4 regions of the Vibrio paucivorans genome follow, and region 2 is predicted to be linked to each of the others. Evidence: predicted binding sites of a transcription regulator. Region 2 holds the regulator's gene; each other region holds the start of a gene.
The links. Region 2 encodes CRP, which controls carbon source genes, mostly activating them, when cyclic AMP is high. Its sites were predicted from a motif close to TGTGANNNNNNTCACA; they were not measured.
Positions count from the first base shown of each region.

Region 1 (8,043 bases), 1.0 Mb from region 2:
CGTTCCCAATTGTTATTAGTGCTACAGCTTTGTTCAAACTTACTCACTGGATGGAATCGGTTGGCGTTGCAGCTAAATACATCAACCAGGTTCACTTTCTTGCTGGACTAGAGTTAATCGTTGCAACGGTCGTGGTGAGCTATGTCGCTATACGTTACCTGCACTTTTACCAACCCCACAAACTAACAGTGAGTAATGCGTAGCCTTTTGACTGAGTCAGGCGGTGATTATTCTCTGCTACGTTATGCACTTATGCTAATCTGGCCTTAATAGCGGCAATATTAGTGTGAGTGCATTTTGTTTACTGTCTACCATTCCAACCAAGTCGATGTCTTAAAGTCACTGCTTGTTGAGCTCGTTCGTCTCAATCCATTAGAAAACCCTTTCGATAAAGAGCAGATCTTGGTGCAAAGCCCGGGGATGTCTCAGTGGTTGAAGATGGAACTGGCTAAAGAGTTTGGTGTAGCCGCGAACATTGATTTTCCTCTGCCAGCGACCTTCATCTGGAATATGTTTACAGAGGTGCTGCCAGACGTGCCTAAGCGTAGCGCCTTTAACAAAGAGTCGATGACGTGGAAGTTGATGCACATCTTACCTAGGCTTTTGAATCAGCCAGAGTTCGAGCCACTTAAACGTTATCTAGAGCAAGACGAAGACAGCTCCAAGCTTTATCAACTCTCAGAGAAAATCGCCGATATCTTTGATGGTTATTTGGTTTATCGACCAGAGTGGATTGCCAGTTGGGAAGCGGGGCAAGCGGTATTGGAATTGGAAGATGAGCACCCTTGGCAGCCGATTTTATGGCAAGCGCTTTACGATCATACCGTTGCCTTAGGTCAGTCACCTTATCATCGCGCCAACTTGTACGAACACTTTATCGATAGCTTAGAAAACTTTCAGGGCAGTTTTGAACACTTGCCTCAGCGCTTGTTTGTGTTCGGAATTACCTCACTGCCGCCACGTTATTTGGATGCGCTTAAAGCCATTGGCGAGCATATTGATGTCCACCTGATGTTTACCAACCCTTGTCGTTACTACTGGGGTGAAGTACGAGACAGAAAGTTCTTAGCGCGTTTAGCGGCAAAACACCGCAAACATGTGGTGTGGAATCAAGACCACTCAGAGCAACAGGGCGAGAGTGAGCAACTTAAAGGCTCGATTGAAGATAACGTACTTGATGAGCTACATACCGATGCGGTGGGGAACAGCTTACTCGCTTCAATGGGTAAGTTAGGGCGCGACAACATGTATCTTCTTTCGCAGCTAGAGTCCCATGAGATTGAAGCCTTTGTTGATGTCGAGCGAGATTCATTGCTGCATCAACTTCAAGCAGACATTCTCAATCTTGAAGAGCATCAAGATGATCATCAGTTGGAAAGCAGTACGCATAAACAAGTGGTGCAATTAGGCGATAAATCCCTCACGCTGCACGCTTGCCATAGCCCGATGCGTGAAGTGGAAGTCTTACATGATCAGCTATTGGCGATGTTTGATGCCGATCCAAGTTTAAAGCCGCGCGATATTATTGTCATGGTGGCCGACATCAATGCCTACAGCCCAGCCATTCAAGCCGTGTTTGGCAACGCACCCGGTGAACGATTTATCCCTTACTCTATTTCTGACCGTACCGCCGACCAAGAAAGCCCAATCCTTAATGCATTTATGCAGTTGGTTAACCTGCCAAACACCCGTTGTTTGGCGTCTGAGTTACTCGAACTGCTTGAAACTCCGGCGATCTTAGCTCGATTCGGGTTAACGGAAGATGAGTTTATTCTCGCCAAACAGTGGGTCGAAGAGTCGGGCATTCGCTGGGGATTGAATTCGACCACAGGACAAGAGTTTGATTTACCTGAGACAGCACAAAATACTTGGCAGTTTGGTATTGAGCGCATGTTACTTGGCTATGCCATGCCAGAATCAGCAGGGCTGTTTGAATCCAAGTCAGGGGCGCTGTCACCATACAATGAAGTGCAAGGAATGGGAGCGGAGTTAGCGGGCAAGCTGGCGCACTTTATTGAAACGATCAGCGATTACCGACACAAACTAGTACAAACTCAACCAATTGATAGTTGGCGCGAAATACTTACTTTGCTGCTGGATGATTTCTTTAGTGTTGAACTCGAAGGTGAGGCGGCGCTGAAGTCGATTCGTGACACCTTAGCCCACTTAAAAGAGCAACTGACTGACGCAGCCTTCGAGCAGTCATTATCTCCGGCGATTATTACCACCTATTTGAACAACAAGCTGTCGGGGACGCGGATCAGCCAACGCTTCCTTGCTGGACAAGTTAACTTCTGTACCTTGATGCCGATGCGTTCTATTCCATTTAGAACGGTGTGCTTACTGGGCATGAATGATGGTGTCTATCCACGTTCTATGCCGCCAGAGGGCTTCGATCTGATGAATGGGCGAACCAAACCAGGGGATCGCTCTCGCCGGGATGATGACAGATACTTATTCTTAGAGGCCATGCTGTCTGCACAGCAAACGCTATACATCAGCTATGTTGGCCGCTCAATCCAAGACAATACCGAACGTGTGCCATCGGTGCTGGTTTCTGAGCTGATGGAGTATTGCCATCAAAACTACCGCCTAGATGGAGATGAGGTGTTAGCGAGTGATAAGTCTGGAGAAAAACTGCTATCAGAACTCATCACTCACCACTCTCTGGTGCCGTTTAGTGCCACCGCGTTTGTCGGTGAGCATCCAAGTTATGCTAAAGAGTGGTTACCTGCAGTAAATAGATTAGGCCAGGTAAGCGGTGAATTTAATCGACAGCTGCAAGACTACTTACTCGATGCCACCTACCCATTAGAGCTGGATCTGGTTGAGCTGCAACGTTTCTGGCGTTTGCCAGTGCAATACTTTTTCAATCGCCGCTTAAAGGTGATGTTTGAGCCACCGCTGCCGGTAATGGAAGATGACGAGCCCTTTGTGCTCAATGGCTTAGAAAGCTATCAAATGCGCGACAGTTTATTAGATAGCTTACTCAAACAGCAGCTTTCGGGTGGTCAAGATAGCAAAGGTGTGATTGAAAGCTTTGTTAAGCAGCAACGTGCTCAAGGGAAATTACCGGTTGGCGCATTTGGTGATATCGAGTTTGAAACTAATCGAGTTCAGGCGCAGGAGCTAGTGGAAAAACTGACCTTCTTATGTGGCAGCGAAGCTAATGACCTCGAAGTAAAACTGACATTTGATGTCTTAGGTGAGGATAAAAAGATCAACCTAACTGGCTGGTTGACACAGTATTATCAGTCGGGCTTGATTCGCTTTCGCAGCGGTAAGATTCGTTCACAAGACTACTTGTCCGCTTGGATAGACCACCTAGCAATGTCGGCGATGGGCATTAGTAAGCGCACCCATATGATTGGCTATGATCGCAAAGAAGGGGTTGTTCATCTTATCTACCCTGAAATTGCAGATGCTAGCTACGCTCATGGCTTGTTATCTGAGCTGGTTCGTTTGTTCTATCAAGGTATGACCGAGCCGTTGTGCTATTTCCCGAGAACTGCATTAGCGGGTGTTGAAGCGGGATTCAGTCGCGGAAACTGGGTGGATGATGAAGAGAAATCACTTAAGAAAATGGCCGATACATTTAACGATAGTTTTATGGCAGCAGGTGAAGGCAATAACCCATACATCTCGCGTATCTGGCCAAGTTGGAATGATAATTTAGCAGCGCAGGCACGCACCATCACAACATTGGTACTGCAAACACCTCGACTAGAGGCAAAGACCAGTGAAGACGCGCAATAGATCAGCTTAGTGGAAAATAGGTTGAAGGAAAGTAGGTGGCCGCCAGTAAATCATTATAGTGTAGGGCGTTCGCTGTACGGCCACAGGTCAGAGGGACCATTATTCGGTGGGCTTGTTGCAACTAGTCAGCTTAGACAAGCTTAGAGTTGCTCAACACATGGCGCGCATAGTAGCGATTTGGGTGTGGACGTACCGTGAGAAAGATCTCACCCCCTCCCAATAATTCAATAGCTTGTATTGATAGTTTGAGTTTTAGAGTCTGGATCACATTTGGGTCCTGCTATTTCAGTAAAAAGGCAGATATTTTATGACAGCAACGTCAATGGTTACTCCGCTTAATGCCATGACTTTTCCCTTGCACGGTGCACGATTGATTGAGGCATCGGCGGGTACAGGTAAAACCTTTACTATCGCTGGCTTATACCTAAGGTTGCTTCTCGGTCACGGTACATCCGAGACCAAACATCCGGTGCCGTTGACGGTCGATCAGATTTTAGTGGTGACATTTACGGAAGCGGCAACCGCAGAACTTAGAGACCGAATCCGCGCTCGAATTCACGATGCTCGTCTTGCTTTTGCCCGAGGTAAAAGTAGCGACCCTGTGATTGAGCCTTTACTTGATGAGTTCAGTGACCACAAACAAGCCGCGGAGATCCTTTTGCAAGCGGAAAGGCAAATGGATGAAGCCGCGGTTTATACCATCCACGGCTTTTGCCAACGTATGTTAACCCAAAATGCATTTGAATCAGGCAGTCGCTTTAACAACGAATTTGTGACCGATGAGAGTCATCTTAAAGCTCAGATTGTTACCGATTACTGGCGACGTAATTTCTATCCTTTGCCGCTTAATTTAGCCGGAGAAGTGCGCCGAATCTGGAATGCCCCCTCTGATTTACTACGCGATGTGACTAGCTATCTGACTGGTGCGCCACTGAGCCTGTCTGTTGCTGCGATGAGTGGAAGTTTAGCGGACTTACATCAACAAAATCTAAAGCGTATCGATGAATTGAAATCGCTATGGCGAGAGCATCAGGATGACTTTTTTGCCCTGATTAGTGACTCTGACGTCAACAAGCGCAGTTACACCAAAAAGTCATTACCGATTTGGCTCGAAGCGGTCAATGTGTGGGCGGCAACAGAAACGACAGGCTATGACTATCCAGACAAACTGGAGAAGTTTGCCCAGAATACCTTGGTTGAGAAAACGCCGAAAGGCACCGCGCCGCAGCACCTTGTTTTTGAAGCGATTGATGCTTTCCTTGCTGCGCCAATCAGTCTCAAAGCGCCTATTCTTGCCCATGCGATTGAACATTGTCGCGAAATGTTGGCAAAAGCCAAACAGCAAAAACAGTGGCTTTCTTTTGATGATTTGCTGACTAATCTTTCTGCCGCTATTGATGGTGATGAATCTGAGCTACTGGCAGAGCGGATTCGAACTCTTTATCCGGTCGCTATGATTGATGAGTTCCAAGATACCGATCCTCTTCAATACAGCATTTTTAGCCGTATCTATTTGAACAATCCTGAATGTGGTTTGTTTATGATCGGTGATCCTAAACAGGCAATCTACGGCTTCCGTGGCGCAGATATTTTTACTTACATCAAAGCGCGTAATCAGGTTTCGTCGCACTTCACTCTAGGTACTAACTGGCGTTCTAGCGCGGATATGGTCAGTGCGGTAAACCAGATTTTTGAATTGCCTTCGAGCCCGTTTATTTACGATAAAGATATTCCATTCTTGCCTGTCGACTCTAGCCCCAACGCGGATAAACGCGTTTGGACTATCGGTGGTCAAAAGCAACCCGCGCTCACTTATTGGCTGCAAGATGCCGACGAGAAGCCATTACCAAAAGGTGAGTACTTAGAGGCAATGTCTAAGGCTACCGCGGATCAAATCCAAACAGTTCTCACGGCTGCGCAAAATGAGCAAGCGTTCTTTAACGATGGCAAAGGAGAGCATTCGATTCAGGCGGGTGATATTGCAGTATTGGTTCGAACCAGTAATGAAGGTCGTATGGTGAAAGAGGCACTCGCCAAACAAGGTATTGCGAGTGTTTATCTATCAAACCGAGACAGTGTGTTTACCTCGCTTGTTGCTCAAGATATTCAGCGTTTATTGCAAGCGGTACTGACGCCGGAAAATGATCGCGCCTTACGAGCAAGCTTAGCTTCTGAAATGTTTGCTCTCGATGCGGGCAGTTTAGACAAACTCAACAACGATGAAAATGAGTGGGAAAACGCAATCAATGAGTTTAAAGAGTACCGTAAACTCTGGACTCAGCGAGGCGTGCTCCCTATGTTGCGCAGTGTGATGAGCAAGCGACATATTGCCGAGCGTTTACTAGAAGAAGAAGGTGGAGAGCGTGCACTGACTGATTTGATGCACATCGGTGAGCTGCTACAGCAAGCAAGTCAGGAGCTCGATAGTGACCATGGTTTACTGCGTTGGTTGGCTCAAGCTATCAGTGATGCACAAAATGGTTTAGGTGGCAGCGAAGACCAAATCCAACGCTTGGAATCAGAGCGTAATTTGGTGCAAATCGTAACAATCCACAAATCGAAAGGTCTGGAATATGATCTGGTGTTCTTGCCTTTTGTTCTCAGCTATCGCGAGGCTAGCGAAGCAAAATACTATGATGAGCAACAAGACAAAACCATTTTAGATATTACTGGGCAAGATACTTCTTTAGCGCAAGCTGATAAAGAGCGCCTTGCTGAAGATCTACGCCTAATCTACGTAGCGCTTACCCGTGCCGTTTATGGCTGTTTTGTTGGGGCTGCGCCACTAAGAAATGGTCGTTTTACTAAAGAGCCAACCGGTGTTCATCACAGTGCGATGGGGTATTTGCTACAAGATGGTAAAGAAGGGGGGATCAATGATCTCACTAATGCTATCCAACAGCATGTTGATGGGCTTGAAAGTGTGCGATTAAGTGACTTACCAGAGCCACAACAAGAGGTCTTCGTTGCCCATACTTCGCAGCAGCAAGATTTAACCGCAAGCGAGCTGAAAAGTGTGATTGATCGAGATTGGCGAATCACCAGTTATTCTGGATTGGTAAAACAGGGCTCTCATCATAGCTCAGATGCCTTTACCGACTTAATGCATCTTGATATTGACTCTTCCGATGAGCACGATGAAGATGAGTTAGTTGAACCAGAGCAGTCCATCTTCACTTTCCCGCGCGGCGCTAGGCCCGGTACTTTCCTGCATACGTTATTCGAAGAAGTCGAGTTTACCGAGCCAAGTACTAGCGAAGCGAATACTGAGATTATCACTCATCTTCTCGACAGCGAGCAGCTAGACCCAAGCTGGCTACCGATTTTACAGCAGTTGATTGATACCGTGTTAGCTACGCCACTGGATGGCAAATCTTTGCTGCTTAACCAGAAAGGGCCAAGCCAACGATTAGTTGAGATGGAGTTCTTGCTACCGATTGAGGTATTGGCGGCGCCCGCATTAAATCGCGTCATCCAACGTCATGATCCTTTATCTGCTAAGGCTGGTGACCTAGGGTTTTATACCGTTCAAGGTATGTTGAAGGGCTTTATTGACTTGGTGTTTGAGCATCAAGGTAAATACTATGTCCTTGACTGGAAATCGAACCACCTTGGTGACGAAGTCGGTTTCTATCACGGAGAGGCGCTAAAATCTGCCATGGCAGATCATCGTTATGACCTGCAATATCAAATCTATGCCTTAGCGCTACATCGCTTCTTATGCAGTCGAATCGCAGATTATGACTACGATCAGCACTTTGGTGGTGTCTACTACCTATTCCTTAGAGGAATGGACGGAGAAAGCGAGCATGGTATTTTCTCTGCCAAACCAAGCCTAGAGTTTCTTAAAGATATGGACAGACTCATCGATGGGCAAAGCGTCGATGCGAAAACGAATCAAGCTGGCCAGATGGAGCTACTGTAATCATGACTACTCTTATTTCTGTGCTTAAACAACTGGCAAACAAATCCAGCATCAGACAACTTGATTATCAGTTTGCCCGCTTTATCGCTAGCCAGTCTCAGGATGATCAGCTCGCTTTTATTGCGGGTGTAGTTAGCCAAGAACTTGGTAAAGGCCATATTTGTCTGCCGCTGTTTGATGCAGAAGGGCAGCCTGTCGATCTCGCTGCTAAACTGGGTTTGTTTGGCGAAGCGGCGCTAGAGTTAAATCAAACAGTGGTGGCGATTGACTGGGTGTCCTTGCTCAACAACTCTTGTTTGGTGGCTAAAAACTCAGCTGAAGAGAGTGAAGCGCTACCGCTGATATTTGATGGTGAGCGACTC
Region 1 is NZ_CM133230.1:2,561,494-2,569,536, reverse strand. Features, by position in the region: gene ACXABW_RS11745 (TDT family transporter) at 1-203, shown strand, start outside; gene recC (exodeoxyribonuclease V subunit gamma) at 298-3,756, shown strand; gene recB (exodeoxyribonuclease V subunit beta) at 4,064-7,681, shown strand; gene recD (exodeoxyribonuclease V subunit alpha) at 7,684-8,043, shown strand, end outside.
Region 1: recB (exodeoxyribonuclease V subunit beta) is a predicted target of CRP. The motif match lies at 3,950-3,965, and genes of this name have one in related genera.

Region 2 (8,043 bases):
AATGATAAATACCAAATCTTTAGTGAAGTGCGTGGTAAAGGTTTATTACTTGGTGCTGCACTTAACGAGCAGTGGCAAGGTCGTGCTCGCGATGTGCTTGTAGCAGCAGGTCAGCAAGGTTTGATGGTACTGGTTGCAGGTGCAAATGTGGTTCGTTTCACACCATCGCTGGTTATCACTAAAGAAGAAATTGAACAAGGATTGGCTAAGCTAGATAAAGCTCTAGCAACGCTAACACAATAATTAAAAACATCTTATAAGGTCAGGCAATCGGGCTTGACCTTATACCAATATCACTAGCCATATGTTCACGGCTTTCGTGTGTAAAACAATGTGCTATGCATTTAGCACTGAGTATACGCGAGCTAGCAAGTCTAACTTCACCATACTTTTCAATATGGCTTTTGTACTGCTGAACTCCTTAAGGTGAGGGGCTCAGTTGTCGGTGATTTGGTATTAGCATCAGGAGGGAGTATCGATGCTGGTTGTTCGTCCAATTGCAATGTCGGATTACGATGCTTTGCACACATGTGCGGTAGAGTCGGGTCACGGATTCACATCTCTTCCAGTTAACGAAGAACTGTTAACTAACCGAATTAAACACTCAGAATACAGCTTTGGAAAGCCAGACGTTACCGAACCGGGTGATGAAGGTTATCTGATGGTGGGCTTTGATAGCGAAACCGGCGAAGTAGCGGGTTGTACTGGTATTGAAGCCTCTATTGGCTGGGATGTTCCGTTTTATTCTTATCACATCAGCACCGTGGTGCACTCATCGCCAAAGTTAGGCGTGAACAATGTGGTTAAACTGCTAACGTTTGGCAATAACTACACTGGCTGCAGTGAAATTTGTACGTTGTTCTTACGTCCAAGTTTCCGTGGTGGTTTGAATGGCCGCTTAATGTCTAAGTGCCGATTCTTAATGATGGCAGAACATCCACATCGATTCTCAGATACCATCTTCGCCGAAATGCGCGGCGTGTCTGATGCAGAAGGTAACTCACCGTTCTGGCAATGGCTACAAGAACACTTCTTCTCGATTGATTTCACGATGGCAGATTACCTAACAGGTATTGGTAAGAAAGGCTTCATCGCTGACTTGATGCCTAAGTTGCCAATCTACATCAACTTACTGAGTAAAGAAGCCCAGGAAGTGATTGGTAAGGTCCACGACAATACTCGCCCTGCTCTCAAGCTATTGGAGCGCGAAGGTTTCACTTGCCGCAATTACGTGGATATCTTTGATGCGGGCCCTACGGTGGAATGTGACCGTCGTAATATCGAGTCGGTACGCCACTCGTTCCGTGCCAAGGTACAAATCGCTGAGCACACCAGCTCTCAAGATTATCTAATCTCGAATACCTCGTTTGAAAACTTCCGTGCCGGCGCAGCGAAAGCAGCTTACGACCAAGCGACGGAAACAGTGATCATCTCTGCTAGCGTTGCGAAAGCGCTCGAAGTGGAAGAGGGCGGCTATGTCCGCATGTTGGCTCAGTAATAGCCTGTCTTGAAACTGAACTTAGACAGTCGAATTTAGAAGGATAGAAACATGACACAGTGGATTGCAGGTGAATGGGTAGCGGGCCAAGGCGAGGCAATGAACTCAATCAGTCCGTTTAACAACGAAGTGATCTGGCAAGGCGACAGCGCAACACCCGCTCAAGTGGAATCAGCGGTAAAAGCAGCGCGTGAGGCATTTGTTAGCTGGAAAAAGCTCAGTTTCGAAGAGCGTGAAAAAATCGTTTTGGCGTTTGCTGAAAAAGTGAAAGAGAACAGCGAAGAAATTGCGCAGATCATTGCCAAAGAAACGGGCAAACCAATCTGGGAAACTCGCACTGAAGCGGCGGCAATGGCAGGTAAAATTGCCATCTCAATTCGCGCCTATCATGACCGCACTGGCGAAGCGCAACGTGAAGCGGCAGGTAACCAAATCGTACTCCGTCATCGCCCGTTAGGTGTGATGGCGGTATTTGGCCCTTATAACTTCCCAGGCCACCTACCAAACGGTCATATTGTCCCAGCACTGCTTGCGGGGAATACGGTGGTATTCAAACCTTCAGAGCAAACGCCTTGGACGGGCGAATTTGCCATGAAGCTTTGGCAAGAGGTCGGTCTGCCTGCTGGTGTGATTAACCTTGTGCAAGGCGCGAAAGAAACCGGTATTGCTCTGGCGGATGCGAAAGGCATTGATGGCGTACTGTTCACGGGTAGTGCGAATACTGGTCATATCCTACATCGTCAATTTGCGGGTCAACCGGGTAAAATGCTAGCTCTCGAGATGGGCGGTAACAACCCAATGGTGATTTCTGACCAATATGGCGACCTAGATGCAACGGTATACACTATTATCCAATCTGCATTTATTAGTGCAGGCCAGCGTTGTACTTGTGCGCGTCGTTTGTATGTACCTCAAGGTGAGAAAGGTGACCAGCTGATCGTTAAGCTAGTTGAAGCAACCAAGAACATTCGTATCGACCAACCATTTGCAGACCCAGCACCGTTTATGGGGCCGCAAATCTCACAAGCAGCAGCGAAGTTCATTTTGGACGCTCAAGCAAACCTACAATCGCTTGGTGGAGAAAGCCTAGTTGAAGCCCAAGCTGGCGTGGCTGCGTTTGTCTCACCGGGTATCATTGATGTGACAAACATTGCTGACTTGCCGGATGAAGAATACTTTGGCCCACTACTGCAAGTAGTGCGTTATCAAGGGCTAGAGAAGGCGGTTGAATTGGCAAATGACACTCGCTTTGGGTTGTCTGCTGGTTTGGTATCAACTGACGACGCAGAGTGGGATTACTTCGTTGATCATATTCGTGCAGGCATCGTAAACCGTAATCGCCAGTTAACGGGAGCAAGTGGTGATGCACCGTTTGGTGGCCCTGGCGCGTCGGGTAACTTGCGTCCAAGTGCTTACTACGCGGCGGATTACTGTGCGTATCCAATGGCATCTATGGAGGGGCAAGAGACTTTACTGCCAGCGACCCTTAGCCCAGGCCTAGCGCTGTAACGATGTTAAGAGTTAAGTCGCCATGGTATTAAGTCAATGCGGCGACTGAACCACATAAAAATAATAGAAGCCTAAAGAGCTTCAGTGGCTATCTGATTGTGGTGCGTCGTTTTCCTGCAATAGATAGCCATTTTTATACGTAGATTTCCAATAACCACAACCAATTAAGCAACACGCTCTACAAGGAGGCGACATGACGCCAACGGTATTATTTGATTCGCTATGGACAGACTACATTGCAAGGTTATGTCCTTCTGCTGAAAAGGTTCACAAACTGCTAAAAGAAGACGAAGCGTTGATCAATGATCATATTGCTTTGCGTACATTTAATGTCGCACCGCTAGGTATCGAAACGCTGGCGCAGCCGTTTTTAGACGTTGGCTATAAAGCTTGTGGCGATTATGTATTTGAAAGTAAAAAGTTGGTGGCGAAGCATTATGAGCACCCAGATCCTACCCAGCCTAAAGTGTTCATCAGCGAGCTCAAAGTGGAAGAGTGTTCAAAGCAGCTACAGAGCATTGTAGCCAAGCTCGTAGAGCAATTGGATCATAGTAAGCTAAAAGGTCATGAATTCTTGTCTGGTGGGCGATTATGGGAGCTAAGCTATGCTGACTTCCAAACATTGGCCAAAGAAAGTGAGTACGCTTCTTGGCTTGCTGCTCATGGATACGGTGCTAACCACTTTACAGTGAGTGTCAATCAGCTAAATGCGTTTGATGAAGTAAAAGGCGTGAATGACCACCTGCGTGAAGCAGGCTTTACTATCAATGAGTCGGGCGGCGAAGTGAAGGGCTCTCCAGAGGTATTATTAGAGCAATCATCGACGATGGCAGACAAAGTGCCAGTGAACTTTACTGAAGGCGCAGAGGTGATTCCTGGTGGCTTCTATGAATTCGCTAAACGCTACCCTATGGCTAATGGTGAACTCTACCCAGGGTTTGTAGCTGCTTCCGCCGATAAAATCTTTGAGAGCACCAACGGCTAATCGAGCGATAAAGCAGATACTTCGCTTGTGGTATCTGCTTGGTTTCACAATGTCAGAAAAACAAAAAAGCCACCAATGTTTCCATTGGTGGCTTTTAAAATTTTTGGTTTAATCAGTGAAGATTAACGAGTACCGTAAACAACGATAGTCTTACCGTGAGCAGAAATCAGGTTTTGCTCTTCAAGCATCTTCAAGATACGACCTACTGTTTCACGAGAACAACCAACGATTTGGCCGATTTCTTGACGAGTGATCTTGATTTGCATGCCGTCTGGGTGAGTCATTGCATCTGGTTGTTTCGCTAGGTTCAGAAGAGTCTGAGCGATACGGCCAGTCACGTCCAAGAACGCTAGGTCACCTACTTTTTGGCTAGTCACTTGTAGGCGGCTTGCCATTTGCGCAGAAAGGCGCATTAGGATATCTGGGTTAACTTGGATAAGTTGACGGAATTTCTTAAATGAGATTTCTGCAACTTCACAAGGAGATTTAGCACGAACCCAAGCGGTACGCTCTTGGTCTTCTTCGAATAGACCAAGTTCACCGATAAAGTCGCCTTGGTTTAGGTAAGAAAGGATCATTTCCTTACCTTCTTCGTCTTTGATAAGAACCGCTACTGAACCTTTAACGATGTAGTACAAAGTTTCAGCTTTCTCGCCCGCGTGAATCAGCGTGCTTTTTGAAGGGTACTTATGAATATGACAATGTGAAAGAAACCACTCTAGTGTTGGATCGGTTTGAGGTTTACCTAGAACCATAATATCTCACTTCCTCTGCAGGGTACGCTTGCCGCTTTCCATATTTTAGCTAAGCCTTAAATTGACTTACTAGGATAAGAGCACTTTACAAATGCTGCAAGCTAACTTGTGTTTCGGTTAAGAATAGTACCCTTTTCCGGGTACGATTTCTTGATTTTAATCGGGTCATAGCACGGATATTTTAAGCAAAAGTGTGCACATGATCACGGTATGAAAAGTAAACGACTTTTCTGTAGGGTTATCTAGCCAATTTTTCCAGTTTCGATGAGTTGTTGTAGGATTGGCCTTGCAATCAGTTCCATAGCAAAACTCATCTTACCGCCCGGTACAACAAGCGTGTTGTGGCGCGACATAAACGAACCATCAATCATCGCAAGCAAGTATGGGAAGTCGACATTCTTGATGCCACGTAGGCGAATCACGACAAAACTTTCGTCCAAACTCGGGATGCCTTTCGCATTCAATGGGTTAGACGTATCGACCGTGGGTACACGCTGAAAATTAATGTGAGTACGAGAAAATTGTGGCGTGATGTAGTTTAGGTAGTCGTCCATTGAGCGGACAATGGAGTCCATCACGGCTTCACGGGAATGGCCACGATCGCGAGTATCTCGAACGAATTTCTGAATCCATTCAAGGTTAACGATAGGTACCATGCCAATCAGTAGATCGACGTGCTGTGCCACGTTGACTTCGCCATCAACGACACCGCCATGGAGGCCTTCATAAAATAGGACGTCGGAGTCTTCTGGCAAATCTTGCCAAGGTGTAAACGTACCTGGCATTTGATTGTAAGGCACGGCTTCGTCAAAGGTGTGTAGATAACGGCGGACTTGGCCAACCCCTTCGTTACCATACTTACGGAAAAATTCTTCTAGGGTTGGGAAATCGTTGGCTTGCGGGCCAAAGTAACTGATGTGTTTTCCTTGCTCACGCGCTTTACGAATCTCCACATCCATTTCTGGACGTGTGAAGCGGTGGAAGCTATCGCCTTCAACCCATGCAGGTTTTACGTTCATCATATTGAACATTTTGCGGAAGGCTTCGGAAGTGGTGGTGGTTCCTGCTCCTGAAGAACCAGTCACCGCAATAATCGGGTGTTTTGCAGACATGACAAACCTTGTCTTAAAAGTAACTTACTTGTTAGCAAAGCCCACTATAGCACGGCAAAGAAAAACGTCTACTTTGGCGCACTACGTGCGTTATCAGCTTTATAGATGCTTTTTAAGTTGAATATCAACTGTCTCATGCAACTCAGAAAAAACGATGACTGCTTCACCGTTTTGCAGCTGCAATTTAACGTGGTCAACTTTATCTTGTAGCGAAAACTCCATTTCGCCGTAGTCCGTGCCTTCGCGGAGCACAAACTCTTTGATTAAGTTTTCTAGTGTGTCTGGCTGGATGTCTTGCCAAGGGATGATCATAAATACCTCTTCACTTTATGATGCGATTGACTCTTACTTCCACGCGACTTTTCTGATTTGCGCGCTTTTCCTAGTTTATACGTATAGCTGAGCTGCGTCAGAGTTTTCTGCCGCTTCGCTGTCGATAGGAGATTTAGCACTAGTGAAACTTTCGTAATAAGCAGGGAGAGCTTCTTCCAACCAAAAGCGTGGCTTCAACACGCTACCCGTAACGAAGCCGACATGCCCCCCTTGCGCGAATAGGCGGTAATCGATGTTGTCGGGTAGAACGAACTTCGGAATCACTTGATCCGTCATGAAAGGATCGTCTTTGGCATGGATGATCTGAAGAGGGAGCTTAATGTCTTTGAGCTTGTGAATTCCAGAACACTGCTGATAGTAATCTTGTGCGTCTTTAAAGCCGTGTAGCGGAGCGGTGATCAGGTCATCAAATTCATAAAGCTTTGTCACTCGCTTAATACTGTTGTACGACAGCCCCAGTTCACCTTTCAATAAGTGGTGTTTCTGTAGGGCGCTCTTCTTTAGTGAAGAGAGTAAGTAGCGTCGGTACACACGAGAGAACCCCACCTCAATTCGTTCTGAACAGGCGCCTAAATCTAATGGCGCTGATACTATGCTAGCGGCATCGAGCAGTGGCTGCTGATTGTATTTTGCCAAGTAGTTGGCAAGCATGTTACCGCCGAGAGAGATACCCACCGCGATTTTACGTTGATTGGGAAACAGATTATCTAAATGCTCCAAAAACAGTCGAGCGTCTTCTACTTCTCCAGAGTGGTAAGCGCGGGCTTGTTGGTTGGGCTTTCCGCTGCAGCCGCGAAAGTGCATCATCACAGATAGCCAGCCATCTTGTGCGAAGGCATCCATTAACCCATTAGCATAGGGGCTGTAAAAGCAGCCTTCTAAACCATGGAAAAGTACAAAGACAGGTTTGTTACGTGCAGACTCATTGCTCCAGTCTTCGCTCCAAGCGAGATCTAAGAAATCGTTGTCCGGCGTATCCAATGTTTGCCAAATAGGTGAAAACAGCGCCTGCTTGCGGATAAAACGCGGGGCAAGTGTTTGTAGGTGAGGGTTGGTTAGCCCTGTCGCGGCAATAAATTGAGTCATAGGCAGTCTTTGTGGATTAGCTTATTGATTCACTTGTGTCGGAGCTGGCTCTGAAAATGCTTGGAACAGATGTTCTCCACCTAATTGTCTGCAGTAGCGAAGTGTGAGTGGTTCACTTTGGTTGTTGGTAAGCTGCAGTGAGTTCATGCAATCGACTAAATCCGATTGCTGTTGCTTTTCCAACTGTAGCTCAAATTGCAGGGATTCTCGATATAAGGTATCAGGAAGGTGAACCTTAGCTTTGCGTCTAAGCTCACGGAAACTATGCAGGAGTGCTTCTGAGCGCCCTAAACACTCTTCGACTTTATGCCAGTCTTCGTCACGAAAAGAGACCTGCTGTTCATCAAGCCACTTGAGTAGCAGCAGTAGGTTTACATTGCCGTGGAACTGGTTTTGTAGCTGCAAGCACGCCTCTTTCACTTCACGCACGCTGTAGTACTGCAAGCTAAACTGCCATAAGCGCTCCAGTGTTAACGAAATGCGGACGTGCTCTATAGTCATTGTTGGTTGAATTCCTTTTCCATCTGCTCAAGGACTTCTTGTTGTGCCATCCAGTCCATCTCGACGTCTTCTAATTCGAATTTACTGCTGGCTTGAAGTGCGAGTACCTGATTAAGTTTAGCTTTATTTTCTGCTTCATACAGTGAAGTGTCTGATAATTGTGTTTCTGCGTCTTCAAGTGCCTGCGAAAGTTTGTCCATTTTCGTTTCAAGCTGAGTAAGCATCTTACGAATTGGGGCGGTTTGTTTGCGGAAGTCCGCTTCT
Region 2 is NZ_CM133230.1:266,385-274,427, forward strand. Features, by position in the region: gene ACXABW_RS01220 (aspartate aminotransferase family protein) at 1-243, shown strand, start outside; gene astA (arginine N-succinyltransferase) at 479-1,498, shown strand; gene astD (succinylglutamate-semialdehyde dehydrogenase) at 1,550-3,007, shown strand; gene ACXABW_RS01235 (DUF1338 domain-containing protein) at 3,201-3,992, shown strand; gene crp (cAMP-activated global transcriptional regulator CRP) at 4,115-4,747, opposite strand; gene ACXABW_RS01245 (phosphoribulokinase) at 4,990-5,859, opposite strand; gene ACXABW_RS01250 (YheU family protein) at 5,959-6,171, opposite strand; gene ACXABW_RS01255 (hydrolase) at 6,247-7,278, opposite strand; gene ACXABW_RS01260 (TIGR02444 family protein) at 7,300-7,779, opposite strand; gene ACXABW_RS01265 (ABC transporter ATP-binding protein) at 7,776-8,043, opposite strand, start outside.

Region 3 (8,043 bases), 1.5 Mb from region 2:
GTACCCACCGCCAAAACTCCAGAATTTCCGTCATACTTAGTTCGACATTAATCAAAGCCAGTGTCCACAAAACACCATTTTGTATGATTATATTATTTAGTTAATATCAACGACTTAGCGAAACCCTATTAAAAAGACTCAAAAAACCTTGATAAACATAGATATTTCGAGCTATTAACAGTTAAATAAACATGCGGTTTAGATCACGATAAATGCATATTGTAGTACAAATAAAATCATAAACGGAGTAATCTAGATGCCAGTTAATAATGAAACTTAAAAAAGGCTGAAAAGATGACTATTGATACCCTTGTTGTTCTTGCCTACTTCTTCTTTTTAATCGCTATCGGTTGGATGTTCCGTAAGTTCACCACGTCGACCAGTGATTACTTTAGAGGTGGCGGTAAGATGTTATGGTGGATGGTAGGTGCTACCGCCTTCATGACGCAGTTTTCAGCATGGACGTTTACAGGAGCCGCAGGACGCGCATTTAACGACGGTTTTGTCGTCGTAATCCTATTCCTAGCCAATGCATTTGGCTACTTCATGAACTACATCTATTTTGCTCCGAAATTCCGTCAGCTACGTGTAGTGACAGCGATTGAAGCCATCCGCCAGCGTTTTGGTAAAACTTCAGAGCAGTTCTTCACTTGGGCTGGTATGCCAGACAGCTTGATTTCAGCTGGTATCTGGTTGAATGGTCTAGCCATATTTGTTGCGGCAGTATTCAACATTCCGATGGAAGCGACCATCATCGTGACCGGTTTGGTTCTGATGCTAATGGCGGTTACCGGTGGTTCTTGGGCGGTTATTGCGTCAGACTTTATGCAAATGCTAGTAATCATGGCAGTGACCATCACCTGTGCGATTGCGGCATACTTCCATGGTGGCGGCATTGGCAATATCGTAGACAATTTCGAAGGCAACTTTTATGTTGGTAACAACCTAAACTACGTAAGCATTTTCATCCTTTGGACAGTCCTTTTGTTCATCAAGCAATTTGGTGTAATGAACAACGGTATCAACGCATATCGTTACCTAGCGGCGAAAGACAGTGAAAATGCGCGTAAAGCAGCTGGGCTTGCTTGTGTATTAATGATTGTTGGCCCTCTGATTTGGTTCTTACCACCATGGTATGTCGCGGCCTTTATGCCTGACTTCGCTGAACAGTACGGTAATGTTGGTGGCGATGCAGCCTACCTAGCGTTCGTACAAAACGTTATGCCTGCAGGTATGGTTGGACTACTTATGTCAGCAATGTTTGCGGCCACAATGTCTTCAATGGATTCTGGTTTAAACCGTAACGCGGGTATCTTTGTAATGAATTTCTACAGCCCGTATGTCCGTCCTCAAGCGAGCCAGAAAGAACTCGTGATTGTGAGCAAAGCCACCACTGTAATGATGGGTTTCATCATCATTGGCATCGGTTTGTTCATCAACTCGCTACGTCACCTGAGCCTATTCGATATCGTGCTCAACGTTGGTGCACTGATTGGCTTCCCAATGCTAATCCCTGTCCTACTTGGTATGTGGATTCGTAAAACGCCAGATTGGGCTGGTTGGGCAACGCTCGTTGTAGGTGGTTTTGTTTCTTACATCTTCGGTATTTCTCTACAAGCGGAAGATATCGAGAACTGGTTCAACTTAGAGCAAACGTTAACAGGCCGTGAGTGGTCAGATCTTCGAGTATCTCTAAGCCTGGCAGCACACGTAGTCTTTACTGGTAGTTTCTTCCTACTATCGACTCGCTTCTACAAAGGCTTGTCACCAGAGCGTGAAAAAGAAGTCGACGAGCTGTTCACCAACTGGAACACGCCTTTAGTTGCTGAAGGTGAAGAACAGCAAAACCTAGACACTAAACAGCGCTCAATGCTAGGTAAGTTAATCAGTACGGCAGGCTTCGGTATCTTGGCAATGGCCCTGATTCCAAATGAGCCAACAGGCAGACTACTGTTCCTATTGTGTGGCTCAATTGTTCTTACTGTAGGTATCCTATTGATGAACGCGGCAAAAAGTTCACCAAAGAAGTTAGATAATGGAGCGGTTGCTAAATAGCTACCCAGCCTATTAAACCCAACGGCCCTATATTAGGGCCGTTTTCTTATGCTTAGTGCTAAAATACACATCGCTATGTTGGACAAGCCATAGCCACCCAGTTAATCCGTTTTGCGCTCTGCTTATCTGATATAGGCCCGTACTCGTCCCCTCATAACCAAAACTCAACGTATTCCCCTCCCTGTTCAATAGATACATTGTTCGATTTACCTTGCTTTCCTATCCACGATTACGGGATACTTACAGCACGAGTAACCATGTTCACAAGCCTTTATACGTCAACGTATTAGAAGATAATTTTCTTTCTCTCGGAACCAAACTATTTGTGTGTTCCGCCGTGTAGCAAACTGCAACGCCAACAAGAACTTCTTACACGGCTACTAAGCCGTATGATCGTTACGTAACTAAAGGGCCACTGCCATGGTCGGTCATCTTTAAAATTTGGATATCAAAGCGCGGAAAGCATGAACAATAGCGAACAACCCACTTTTTTCTTCTTCGACTACGAGACTTGGGGCACCAGCCCAGCTAAAGATCGACCAAGTCAGTTTGCTGGAGTTCGAACCGATGCAGATTTTAATATCATCGGTGAACCGCTCGTCATTTATTGTCAGCCACCTTCCGATTACCTTCCCTCGCCAGAAGCGGCACTCATCACCGGAATTACTCCGCAGAAAGCGTCATCGCAAGGGCTTCCTGAACCCGAATTCATTGCTAAGATCCACGCAGAGCTTTCCAAGCCTAAAACCACCAGCCTTGGCTATAACAGTATTCGGTTTGATGATGAAGTCACTCGATACACTTGTTACCGAAACTTTTTCGACCCTTACGCTTGGAGTTGGCAAAACGGGAACTCACGTTGGGACTTACTTGATGTCATGCGCGCTTGTCATGCCCTACGCCCAGAAGGCGTAGTGTGGCCTGAAAATGATGAAGGTTACACTAGCTTTAAGCTCGAACATTTATCCGTCGCCAACGGCATTGAACACGAAAATGCCCACGATGCGATGGCAGACGTTATCGCTACCATCGAAATGGCGAAAAAGCTAAAAGCAGCGCAACCAAAATTGTTTAACTATTTCTTAGATATGCGCCACAAACGAAAGCTGAACGAGCTAGTGGATATCGTCAACATGACTCCACTCATGCATGTGTCTGGCATGTTTGGTCGCGACTGTAATTACACCAGCTGGATTGTGCCTGTCGCATGGCACCCTACCAATCAGAATGCAGTGATTGTTGTCGATCTGGCAAAAGATCCACAGCCTTTAATCGATTTATCGGTAGAAGAATTACACACGCGACTTTACACCAAACGTTCCGAGCTCGGGCAAGATGAGCTGCCTGTGCCAATTAAACTGGTACATTTAAACAAGTGCCCGATTCTTGCGCCTGCAAAAACACTGACTGCCGAAAACGCTGAAACAATTGGCATCGACCGCGAGCAATGTCTTGCCAATTTGGCCATCATACGTAAGCACCCAGAAGTACGCGAAAAACTGATTGGCTTATACAACATTGAACGTGAATACGAAAAGAGCAGCGATGTTGATACGCAGCTCTACGATGGCTTCTTCTCACCAGCAGATAAAGCCTCGATGGATATCATCCGTGAAACTGACCCAAATAATCTAGCGGCACTGGATATCACTTTCAGTGACTCTAGAATCCAACCTTTGCTGTTTAAGTATCGCGCTCGTCACTATCCATGGACGCTCGACGAAAGTGAACAGAGCCGCTGGGCAAACCACTGTCGTGAATACTTCGAGAACAACATTGAAAACTACATGCTAAACCTAGAAAACTTAGTTCACGAACATGAAAGTGATGAAAAGAAGATTGCTGTTTTAAAATCGGTCTATCAATACGTTCAAAAGCTAACGTCCTAATGAATACGCGAACCACTCGGTTCGCGATTGTGCTTCAACAACTTAATACATTGTCATTTATGGGTAATAAAATTCTAAAGTACATCGTCTCTATGGGGCTCATATTCCTCTGCCTCTTCGCAGGAACCGCTCTTCAGTCACTACTCGGAGTCTCGGTGCCAGGGAGTGTGTTTGGTATGCTAATGCTGTTTGGGCTGATGGCATCAGGACTCGTACCTGTCGACTGGGTTCAGCCAAGCGCGAGTTTGTTTATCCGATTCATGGTTTTGTTATTCGTCCCTATCAGTGTCGGCCTCATGGTGCACTTCGATATGCTTATCGCTAACGCTTTACCTATCTTAGCCAGTGCAGTTGGCGGTACCATTATTGTTATGGTCACACTAGGCTTGTTCCTCGATCGATTTTTAAACAAGGGGAACAAGTAAATGTGGTTACTCGTTACCATCATCGTTTTTTTCTTTGCTCGTTGGGTTAGTCAAAAGTTCAATAACCCAATCTTGAACCCTCTACTCATTAGTATTGCGATTATCATACCGATACTCGTCTATTTAAAAGTTCCTTTTGAGACGTACTACGCCGATAACACATGGATTAGCTACCTACTTCAGCCCGCTGTAGTTGCGCTCGCCTACCCTCTTTATGAGCAGTTACCCCAAATACGAGCGAATTGGCGTATCATCATGCTCGCTTGTGGTGTGGGATCGATTATGTCTATGCTCACTGCCAGTATGATCGCCGTATCCATGCAGGTTGATTTAGAACTTATCGCCAGTTTGCTAGGTAAATCCGTTACGACACCTATTGCCATGGAAGTATCAAGCCACCTTGGTGGAGAACCTGCGATTGCCGCAATATTGGTGTTAATTGTCGGTTTGTTCGGCGCAATGTTCGCTTATCCGATCTATAACCTGTTAAACATTACCCACCCGATTGCCAAGGGTTTAACAATGGGGACAGTATCCCACGCACTAGGTACCGCTACCTGTGCAGAGAAGGATCCTAAAGATGCAGCGTTCAGTTCTCTTGCGTTGGTCGTGTGCGGTGTTATTACCTCAATCATTGCTCCTAGTATTTTCGCACTTTCTGTCTGGTTACTTTCTCTATAAAAAACAACCTCTTTATCGCAAATCTCTTTCAAACACGTCGAATGAAGAGGGTCTGTTAATCTTTCGAGATGATTTTTGCAGCACTTTGTGGGAAATTCATACAAGGCAGAGGCTTTGATGTGTAGCTAATCTACATGAGAAGCCGATAACGCAGTAGGAATGAACCACAAAGGCTGCCCGAAGGGTTCGAGCTAGGCGCCCCCGTTAAAATCGTTTTATGCTTCGTTGAAGACTCTTTGCTTAGAATGACTAGGCTACAAAGTCTTCGCCTCGCCTAAAACGATTTTATCTCGAACAAAACTTAACCACGAAAGAGCAACAGACCCTAGCCCCCATTCGACGTGCTTCACTTAATCTCGCAATGAAATCGATATCATGTGTGATCTCACTCTAACCATGCAACTTGAAAATTCATTACATTAATTATTGTGATTAAGATCTCAGCAATGTTTCATTTGTGTCATAGAATAGAGTTCAACGCTTAAATAAGGATTTCTAATGAAGAGCCGCATTGAACAGGCGCTAAAAGACGCGCCAAAGCCTATTACTGACTTTCTAGGTCCGATCCTATTAGCCGATGACTTTGACGCAACACTGTCTGCAGAGCAGTTCAATCAGCTTCTTAAAATCTCTGGCCTAGACGATGCGGAACTACGCGTAGCACTACTTCCATTCGCTGCGGCTTATTCTTACGCCCCTATATCTAAGTTTTACGTTGGTGCGATTGTACGCGGCTTGTCTGGTAAGCTTTATTTCGGTGCTAATGTTGAGTTCTCTGGTGCACAGCTAGGCCAAACGGTGCACGCCGAGCAATGCGCAATTAGCCACGCTTGGATGAAAGGTGAAAAAGGCATTTCTGATATCACTATCAACTTTAGTCCGTGTGGTCACTGCCGACAGTTTATGAACGAATTAACCACTGCAAATGAGTTAATTGTTCAACTGCCTGAGCGCGACGAAATGACTCTACAAGAGTATTTGCCAGAATCATTTGGCCCAGCAGATCTAGGAATCGAGTCAGGCTTAATGGCTGAAATTCACCATGGCAAAACGTGTGATGATCAAGATGAATTGATTAAACAGGCACTAGCTGCACTTAACCGCAGCTATGCCCCTTACACGAAGAACCTTAGCGGGGTTGCACTCCGTTTAAATAATGGTAGTTCTTACCATGGCGCATATGCTGAGAACGCGGCGTTTAACCCTAGCCTACCTCCTCTACAAGTTGCTTTAATTCAGATCCTGATGGACGGACAATCGTTCGATAATATTGAATCAGCAGCCCTAGTAGAGATGGCAGACGGTAGCATTAGCCACCTTGCGGATACCCAATCGACGTTGGAAGTTATCAACCCAGATATCCCAGTTTCTTATCTAGCTGTTTAAATAAGCTTAGATAAATGAGAAAAACGCCTAGCAATTGCTAGGCGTTTTTATATCAGGAATGTATATCACTTTATTAGTTAGCACTTTCTTCAATACTCTCAATCGATATGCTATTCACAACATCTCCGAGTGCAAAAACCGCATCACTACCCAATACGACCTTAGTTTCATCGTCCATCGAGAATTCGAAATTTCCTGAAATCCAAACTCCGTTAATTTGCACACTACCACTCTGGATATACATGTCAGCGGTACACACCTCACAAGAGGTTCTTTTTATTTCAGTTACTTTCCATGTAGCATCAGAAGGTACAGTATGCAAACCTTTATTATCCAGTACTTCAGCAGAGGCAGGTAAAGGTATGATTGCCGACAGTACTAACAAACACGCTACTTTAAGTCCTACGTAATGAACTTCATTCATCGCTAGTAATAAGCACAATTTTGTAAAACACTCGATTCGCTATATAGGTCTGGTCCTTTGGAACCAATTTCATTCCACGTGTATTTCACTGTTTCTCTATCCCAAAAACCTTTCCAGTGGATAACAAAGTCTCGTTCATTAACTCTTTCCAAAGTAAACATTGGATGTTTCGTACTGAAACCATTCCAATTTAAATATGCGCCTGCACGACCAACGGTGTCTACCGACTGATAGAAAAACTCGCTATGATTTTTAGCTTTAACTTCTTTGGCTATTACGTAGATTTGGTTCGAGTTAACTTCAACTCTTGCCGTACCATTAGCTTGAAACGTTATCGAGAAATAATTAACGCTGTTTGGTGCTTCAAAGTTACAAGATGCTTGTAGTTTGATCGGTGCGGAGTGAACCGAAAATGCTAAACCGAAAAGTACGATAAATAACTTGAGTTCTGGCATTACTTATATCTCTAGTAACTTCATTAAATCATGATTGGTTCCACGCTCTTTCGACAACAAATCATACGATACGTTACTTTGCATATTCCTCACAAACATCTGAATTTTGCGCAGTAGCGACATATCTATCAGCATAAAGCCTTATAACAAAAGGGGTTTGAGCATTGTAGTTACCTTGCTTAGCTCTATCTAAAAAGCACACATGTATATCCGCGCCTTTTTCTTCCATTATTTTTATTGAGTACAACCAATATTCATCTTCAATCTTAATCTCTTGGTCTAGATATTCAGGTTCTGGGAGCTGGTTAAAGTCTGAAAAGAGAGTTTCATCACTTACTCGCATAGGCCGTAAAGAGCTGTTAAAACTCGTTATATCAAGCTTGCTATAAATATCTTGAAGATTACCTCCCCACACAGAAAAGGAATAGAAGATACTTATTAACAAAATTATGTGTTTCAATTTTTATTGTCCTTACTCCACTACACGGACACGTCATATGGTCAAAATCGATATTAGTATGATTGCAGGTTAGCTGTCTAAGCGTTGGTAATTATCTCCCTGTTGCTTCACAGGATATAGATAAATCAAGAAGGTTAATTGAGCACTTTTGTTCATTCCAAGGCGCTGCCACAATAAAATCTAGGTCTTCAATAACAAGCTGGAAACCAACAGGATAAACTGATGGAAAATCTCTTTCCAAATTAAACCCACTCTCACCCATCTCACA
Region 3 is NZ_CM133230.1:1,769,472-1,777,514, forward strand. Features, by position in the region: gene ACXABW_RS08165 (sodium:solute symporter family protein) at 295-2,055, shown strand; gene sbcB (exodeoxyribonuclease I) at 2,520-3,944, shown strand; gene ACXABW_RS08175 (CidA/LrgA family protein) at 4,004-4,369, shown strand; gene ACXABW_RS08180 (CidB/LrgB family autolysis modulator) at 4,370-5,050, shown strand; gene cdd (cytidine deaminase) at 5,549-6,436, shown strand; gene ACXABW_RS08190 (hypothetical protein) at 6,510-6,821, opposite strand; gene ACXABW_RS08195 (hypothetical protein) at 6,863-7,315, opposite strand; gene ACXABW_RS08200 (hypothetical protein) at 7,389-7,775, opposite strand; gene ACXABW_RS08205 (hypothetical protein) at 7,867-8,043, opposite strand, start outside.
Region 3: cdd (cytidine deaminase) is a predicted target of CRP. The motif match lies at 5,478-5,493, and genes of this name have one in related genera.

Region 4 (8,043 bases), 900 kb from region 2:
ATTGGCGCTGTTTGTGATGTTCATGAACATCGAGAAACTGCCAGCGGTACTGACTTTGATCTTTAAGAGTGCATTTGGTTTGCAAGAAGCGGCTGCGGGTGGCCTAGGTTACGCAATTGCTCAAGCGATGATCAACGGTATCAAACGCGGCCTATTCTCGAACGAAGCGGGTATGGGTTCTGCGCCAAATGCTGCGGCATCAGCGACTCCGTACCCACCGCACCCAGCGTCACAAGGTTATGTTCAGATGCTAGGTGTATTTATGGATACGATTGTTATCTGTTCTGCGACTGTGGCCATCATTTTGATGTCTGGCGAATATGTACCTCACGGTGAAGTGACTGGTATCGAGTTGACCCAAACTGCACTCAGCTCACAAGTGGGCAGCTGGGGTGGTATCTTTGTTGCGGTAGCGATCTTCTTCTTCGCGTTTACTTCAATCATTGCCAACTACTCTTACGCGGAAACAAACCTTATCTTCTTAGAGCATAACCACAAAGCTGGTCTAGGACTGTTCCGTATTATTGTACTTGGCATGGTGATGTTTGGTGCAGTGGCGTCTCTGCCAGTTGTTTGGTCGCTCGCTGACGTTTCAATGGGCTTAATGGCGATTGTTAACTTAGTGGCTATCTTATTACTGTCTGGTATTGTGATTAAGCTTGCTAAAGACTACAACAAGCAATTGAAAGCGGGCAAAGTACCAACTTTCAACGCAGACGATTTCCCAGAGTTGAAGTCACAATTAGAAGACGGTATCTGGGACAATAGCGAGAAAAAATAATTGCTGTTAGCGCCATCGTTATAAACGATTAGAGTTATAGAGAAAGCCATGCAGACATAGCATGGCTTTTTTTGTAATCTATACCCATAAAATTGCCAATAAATAGAATTAGTAGAGTAACCGTCATGCTTATCGTTGTTTCACCAGCCAAGACTTTAGATTATGAATCGCCTCTCGCTACAGAGCGCTACACTCAACCAGACTTGGTCGAGCATTCAGCTGAGCTTATTGAAGAGTGTCGTAAGCTAACGCCTGCAGATGTTTCCGCATTAATGAAGGTGAGCGATAAGATCGCAGGTCTTAATGTTGCTCGCTTCGAACAATGGAGCGAAGAGTTCACAACGGATAATGCACGCCAAGCAATTCTGGCTTTTAAAGGTGACGTATACACGGGGTTAGAAGCAGAAAGCTTATCTGAAGAAGATTTCGATTACGCGCAAAAGCACTTGCGTATGTTGTCTGGTCTATATGGATTGCTAAAGCCTCTCGATTTGATGCAGCCGTACCGCTTAGAAATGGGCACTAAGTTGGCCAACGCACGTGGCACCAACTTGTATCAGTTTTGGGGCAATGTAATTACCGATAAGCTGAATGAAGCTTTGAATGAGCAGGGGGACAATGTGCTTATCAACCTTGCTTCGAATGAGTACTTTAAAGCGGTTAAGCCGAAGAACTTAGATGGCCAAGTGATTACGCCAGTATTCAAAGACTGCAAAAATGGTCAATACAAAGTGATCAGCTTTTATGCGAAAAAAGCGCGCGGTATGATGGCTCGCTACATTATTGAGAATCGTGTTGATTCGATTGAGGCGCTGACTCAGTTTAATACTGCTGGTTATTATTTTGTTGAAGAAGAGTCTTCAGCTAAAGAGCTCGTTTTCAAGCGCGAAGAGCAAAACTAAACGACCTAACGCTCGCCCCTTTATTCAACGCTAGAATAGTAAAGGGGCGTTCATCTTTTATGATATAGCGAGGCAGTGAGATTGCGATGTTGACTTGGTTTAAACGTTTGATAGCAAAATATGACGCGTGGTGTGAGTCGATGGGATTAACGCCTGAAAATAAGCGCAGCTGCGTGCCATACAGGAAAGAGCCTTCTCGTGACGAGCGAAAGTAATACCTCGTTTCCGCTGTTTGATACCCATTGCCACCTAGATTTCCCCCAGTTCTCTGAAGACTTTGCAGGGCAGTTACAGAAAGCTACAGCAAAGGGAGTACAACGTTTTCTCATTCCTTCTATCGGCGAGCAGAACTGGCATCAGATTGATGCTCTAAGTGCTCAATATCCTTCTATTTACTATTCTGCTGGTTTCCATCCCTACTTTCTTACGCAAGAACAGCCCGCCGTTGATACTAGACTTGAAGACTTTTTAGCTACTCGAAGAGCAGGAAAGTGCGTAGCGATTGGTGAAACAGGCTTAGACTTTGCCATTCAAGTTGATAAGCAGGTGCAGCAGCATTACTTGCAGCTGCAATTGCAACTGGCGCAACAGCTCAAGATGCCCGTTATCCTGCATAGTCGCAAATCTCATAATGAACTCACCCGAACACTAAAGCAGCATAAGTTTCAACAAGGCGGTGTCTTACATGGGTTTTCGGGCAGTTACGAACAAGCAATGCAGTTTGTTGACTTAGGGTTTCATATTGGTGTCGGAGGAACGATAACTTACCCAAGAGCTCAAAAGACACGCAGTGCTATTGCTCGCTTGCCACTTAGTTCTTTAGTGCTAGAAACCGATGCGCCTGATATGCCATTGAATGGCTATCAAGGACAGCCAAATCATCCCAAACAGTTAGTAAATGTCTTAGAAACGCTCTGCTTGTTGAAAGAAGAATCAATGCAAACGATTGCTTGTGCGGCTTGGAAAAATAGCAACCTGCTATTCGGTATTTGTGAATAAATTCGAAAGAAAATGTTCTTTCAATGTTTGTGGGTAGTGTGAATGGTGATTTGGCTCACATAAATAAGTGAGCGTGCAATGAATCTTATTAGAAAGTGTGAGGGTAGCATTACTTTATCATTCAAGGGATGAGTATAATCACCCCGCTTTTGAGTACCAATTTTTGTAACACGCCAATAAATAACTAATAAGGAAGTCATAAACTATGAGCCTGTTTATGAGCCTAGTCGGTATGGCAGTTCTGCTAGGAATCGCAGTACTACTGTCTGACAACCGCAAAGCTATTAATCTAAGAACAGTGGGTGGCGCTTTTGCTATTCAATTTTTAATCGGTGGTTTCGTTCTTTACGTACCATGGGGTCGTGACCTTCTTGCAGGTTTCTCTGCAGGTGTACAAAGCGTTATCGACTTTGGTAAAGACGGTACTGGTTTCCTTTTCGGAAGCCTAGTTAACTTCTCTGTTGACGGTATCGGCTTCATCTTTGCTTTCCAAGTACTACCAACTCTAATCTTCTTCTCTGCGCTAATCTCTGTACTTTACTACATTGGTGTTATGCAATGGGTTATCAAGATTCTTGGTGGTGGCCTACAGAAAGCACTAGGTACTTCTCGTGCGGAATCAATGTCTGCAGCTGCGAACATCTTCGTAGGTCAAACTGAAGCACCTCTAGTGGTTCGTCCGTTTGTACCTAAAATGACTCAATCTGAGCTATTCGCAGTAATGTGTGGTGGTCTTGCGTCTGTAGCTGGTGGTGTACTTGCTGGTTACGCATCTATGGGTGTACCTCTTGAGTACCTTGTAGCAGCATCATTCATGGCAGCACCAGGTGGTCTACTATTCGCTAAGATCATCAAACCAGAAACTGACCAGCCTGACGAAGAGATAGGCGGCGACATCGACGGTGGCGAAGATAAGCCAGCGAACGTAATCGACGCAGCAGCAGGCGGTGCATCTGTTGGTCTACAACTAGCACTTAACGTTGGTGCAATGCTACTAGCATTCATCGGTCTAATCGCTCTTATCAACGGTATCCTAGGTGGTGTTGGCGGTTGGTTCGGTATGGAGAACCTAACTCTAGAACTTCTACTAGGTTGGTTGTTCGCACCACTAGCATTCCTAATCGGTGTTCCATGGGCTGAAGCAACGTTTGCTGGTTCATTCATCGGTCAAAAACTGGTTGTTAACGAATTCGTTGCATACCTAAACTTCGTACCTTTCGTTGGTGAAAACGCTCAAGTTATTCCAGCAACTGGTGCAGTAATGTCTGAGAAGACTCAAGCAATCATCGCATTCGCTCTATGTGGTTTCGCAAACCTTTCTTCTATTGCGATTCTACTAGGTGGTCTAGGTGGTCTAGCTCCAAACCGTCGTTCTGATATCGCTCGTATGGGTGTGAAAGCGGTGTGTGCTGGTACGCTATCTAACCTAATGGCGGCGACAATCGCTGGCTTCTTCCTATCTTTCTAATTAAGTAAGCGAAAGATTATATAGACGCCGTTTTATAAAGCCCCGTAGTTGCACAGTTTACTGTGTACTACGGGGCTTTTTTGTTTTTCTTTCGTCGTCATTTGCCCGCTAACGGCATTAACTGCGAACAAATGATTAGAAAGAAGCGTGCCCAATTAGCTGTTGGGAGTATTGGATTCAAATCGATTGCTTAGTCAGAAGATTGAGCAATCGTTGAGCAGAATCTTTTTTGAGATACAAACCGTTTGCGCTCTATGTACAACTATAGTTTTGCGACGAATATCTATAATCTATATGGTATCGATACTGGGTATTGACGTGATATGTGGATGCCTAAAGAACTTCATGATGAGGTTAATCGAGCACTGATAGTTTTTAGCTGGTGGCTTGCAATACAAGGAGTATGATGAGCGCCAGGGTATAACGTTAGACACCTCAATCCTAGATTGTTGTGCCATAGACCAAACTGGTACTGTGCGGTGACAAGGATAGCAATTGGCATACAAATTCGCTGTATATGCCGAGTCTTCAGGGAACCAAGTCCGTTCATTTGTGACGACTGCTGATATTTGACATACCACCTATACTAGGTATGACCAGCAGTAGTGAACTAATTGAATATATTGATCGGAGATAGAAATGAGCGATTTAAAAGCAGCAGCACTACGTGCACTTAAACTAATGGACCTAACTACGCTGAATGACGATGACACTGATGCAAAAGTGATCTCGCTATGTCACGACGCGAAAACAGCAGTAGGTAACACAGCTGCAATTTGTATTTACCCTCGCTTTATTCCTATTGCTAAGAAGACACTGCGCGAGCAAGGTACTCCAGAAGTACGCATTGCTACAGTAACTAACTTCCCACACGGTAACGACGACATCGATATCGCGGTTGCAGAAACAAAAGCAGCAGTGGCTTACGGTGCAGACGAAGTAGACGTGGTTTTCCCATACCGTGCACTTATTGCAGGTGATGAGAAAGTTGGCTTTGAGCTAGTTAAACAGTGTAAAGAAGCATGTGGTGATATTCTTCTTAAAGTGATCATCGAAACGGGTGAACTAAAAGAAGAAGCGCTAATTAAGAAAGCATCGCAAATCTGTATCGAAGCAGGTGCTGACTTTATTAAAACTTCAACAGGTAAAGTGCCTGTGAATGCAACTCCAGAATACGCGCGTATGATGCTTGAAGTGATTCGCGATATGGGCGTTGCAAAAACCGTTGGCTTTAAGCCTGCTGGTGGTGTTCGCACAGCTGAAGATGCGGCGCAATACCTAGCAATGGCTGATGAGCTTCTAGGTGCAGATTGGGCAGATAACATGCACTACCGTTTTGGTGCATCAAGCCTACTAACCAACCTACTTAATACATTAGAAGTAACAGACGAGACTGCAGACCCAGCCGCATACTAATTGGCTGCTCACTGCTGAAAACAAAAAGTCTGACAGGCAAAGTGAAATCTTTCGCTTTGCCTACCTCTTTCCCTTACTAACCAAAGCATTTTGCTTGGGAGGATCTAATGTACTTACCTCAAGAAATTATTCGTAAAAAGCGTGACGGCGAAGTTCTCACTGCCGAAGAAATTAACTTCTTTATTCAGGGTGTTGCCAACAACAGCGTGTCTGAAGGTCAAATCGCTGCATTTGCCATGGCAATCTTTTTTAATGAAATGACGATGCCAGAGCGTATTGCGTTGACGTGTGCGATGCGTGATTCAGGCATGGTGATCGATTGGAGCCACATGAACTTTGCTGGCCCAATCGTTGATAAACATTCAACTGGTGGTGTAGGCGATGTGACGTCTCTAATGCTCGGTCCTATGGTTGCGGCATGTGGTGGTTTCGTTCCTATGATTTCGGGTCGCGGCTTAGGCCATACAGGCGGTACGCTCGATAAGCTTGAGTCTATTCCTGGCTACAACATCACGCCAACGAATGAAGTATTCGGTGATGTCACGAAAGATGCTGGAGTGGCGATTATTGGTCAAACGGGCGATTTAGCTCCTGCTGACAAACGTGTATACGCCACTCGCGATATCACAGCGACGGTAGATAATATCTCGCTAATTACAGCTTCAATCCTATCGAAAAAACTTGCAGCAGGCCTTGAGTCGTTAGTCATGGATGTAAAAGTAGGCTCAGGTGCATTCATGCCAACCTACGAAGCGTCTGAAGAGCTAGCGAAGTCAATTGTTGCGGTTGCAAACGGCGCAGGCACTAAGACAACAGCAATCCTAACCGACATGAATCAAGTTCTTGCTTCTTCTGCGGGTAACGCTGTGGAAGTCCGTGAAGCGGTTCGTTTCTTAACTGGTGAATACCGTAACCCAAGACTACTCGAAGTCACTATTGCATCGTGTGCAGAAATGCTCGTATTGGGCAAACTTGCTGACAACACAGAGCAAGCTCGTTCGAAATTGATGGAAGTTTTAGATAACGGTAAAGCAGCAGAGTGCTTTGGTAAGATGGTAGCAGGACTTGGTGGTCCAGCAGACTTTGTAGAAAACTACGATAATTACCTTGATAAAGCCGAGATCATTAAGCCTGTATATGCGCTGGAAAGCGGTGTGGTATCGGCGATGGATACTCGTGCAATCGGTATGGCGGTTGTCGGAATGGGCGGCGGTCGCCGCGTAGCAACCGATAAGATCGACTATGCTGTTGGCTTCGACAACTTTATTCGTCTGGGTGATGTGGCTAGCCAAGATAAGCCACTTGCGATGATCCATGCTCGCAGTGAAGAGCAGTGGAACGAAGCGGCACAAGCGCTGCAAAGTGCGATCACGGTGGGAGGAGAATACACTCCGACACCAGAGGTGTATCGCCAAATTCGCGCAGAAGATATCTAGTCTCAATACTCGGAGTTACCGTATTTACAGTCACTCCACCATGTTGAGTTAAATAATGACAATTAGATTGGTCGATAGCTGAGATAAGCTATCGGCCAAACACAGGAAGAGAGCAATGAAAAGAGCATTCATTTTAGTATTAGACTCATTTGGGATTGGTGCTGCTGGTGATGCAGAAAAATTCGGTGATGTGGGCTCTGATACTTTAGGTCACATCGCTCAGCGCTGTTTCGAAGGCAAAGCCGACAATGCAGAGCGTAGCGGTGCACTCACCTTGCCTAACTTATCAAAACTTGGTTTAGCAATGGCTCACAAAGAGTCGACGGGAAGCTTCGCTCCAGGTCTGGACCAAGATGCTGAAATCATTGGTGCTTACGGTCATGCTGCCGAGCTGTCCTCAGGTAAAGATACGCCATCTGGTCACTGGGAAATTGCCGGTGTGCCGGTACTGTTTGACTGGGGTTACTTTACTGATAAGCAAAACAGTTTTCCAAAAGAGCTAACCGACCGCATTTTAGAGCGTGCTGGCTTAGACGGTTTTCTTGGTAATTGCCACGCGTCAGGTACGCAAGTACTGGATGACCTTGGTGAAGAGCATATGAAGACGGGCATGCCTATCTTCTATACTTCTGCGGATTCAGTGTTCCAAATTGCGTGTCACGAAGAGACATTCGGCCTGCAAAACTTGCTAGATCTTTGTCAGATTGCTCGAGAAGAGCTGGAAGATTACAACATTGGTCGTGTTATCGCGCGTCCATTTGTTGGTCCGGGTAAAGGTCAGTTTGAACGTACGGGCAACCGTCGTGATCTTTCTGTTGAGCCGCCAGCGGCGACGATTCTACAAAAGCTCGTTGATGAAAAGGGTGGTCAAGTTCACTCGATCGGTAAGATCTCTGATATCTACGCTGGCTGTGGTATCACGCAGAAAACAAAAGCAACGGGAATTCCTGCGCTATTTGAAGCAACTAAAGAAGCTATCAAAGAAGCGGGTGACAACACAATCGTATTCACTAATTTCGTTGATTTCGATTCAGCATACGG
Region 4 is NZ_CM133230.1:2,679,726-2,687,768, reverse strand. Features, by position in the region: gene ACXABW_RS12245 (alanine/glycine:cation symporter family protein) at 1-781, shown strand, start outside; gene yaaA (peroxide stress protein YaaA) at 907-1,683, shown strand; gene ACXABW_RS12235 (DUF5363 family protein) at 1,770-1,898, shown strand; gene ACXABW_RS12230 (TatD family hydrolase) at 1,882-2,682, shown strand; gene ACXABW_RS12225 (NupC/NupG family nucleoside CNT transporter) at 2,888-4,150, shown strand; gene deoC (deoxyribose-phosphate aldolase) at 4,790-5,566, shown strand; gene deoA (thymidine phosphorylase) at 5,674-7,002, shown strand; gene ACXABW_RS12210 (phosphopentomutase) at 7,118-8,043, shown strand, end outside.
Region 4: ACXABW_RS12225 (NupC/NupG family nucleoside CNT transporter) is a predicted target of CRP. The motif match lies at 2,727-2,742, and genes of this name have one in related genera.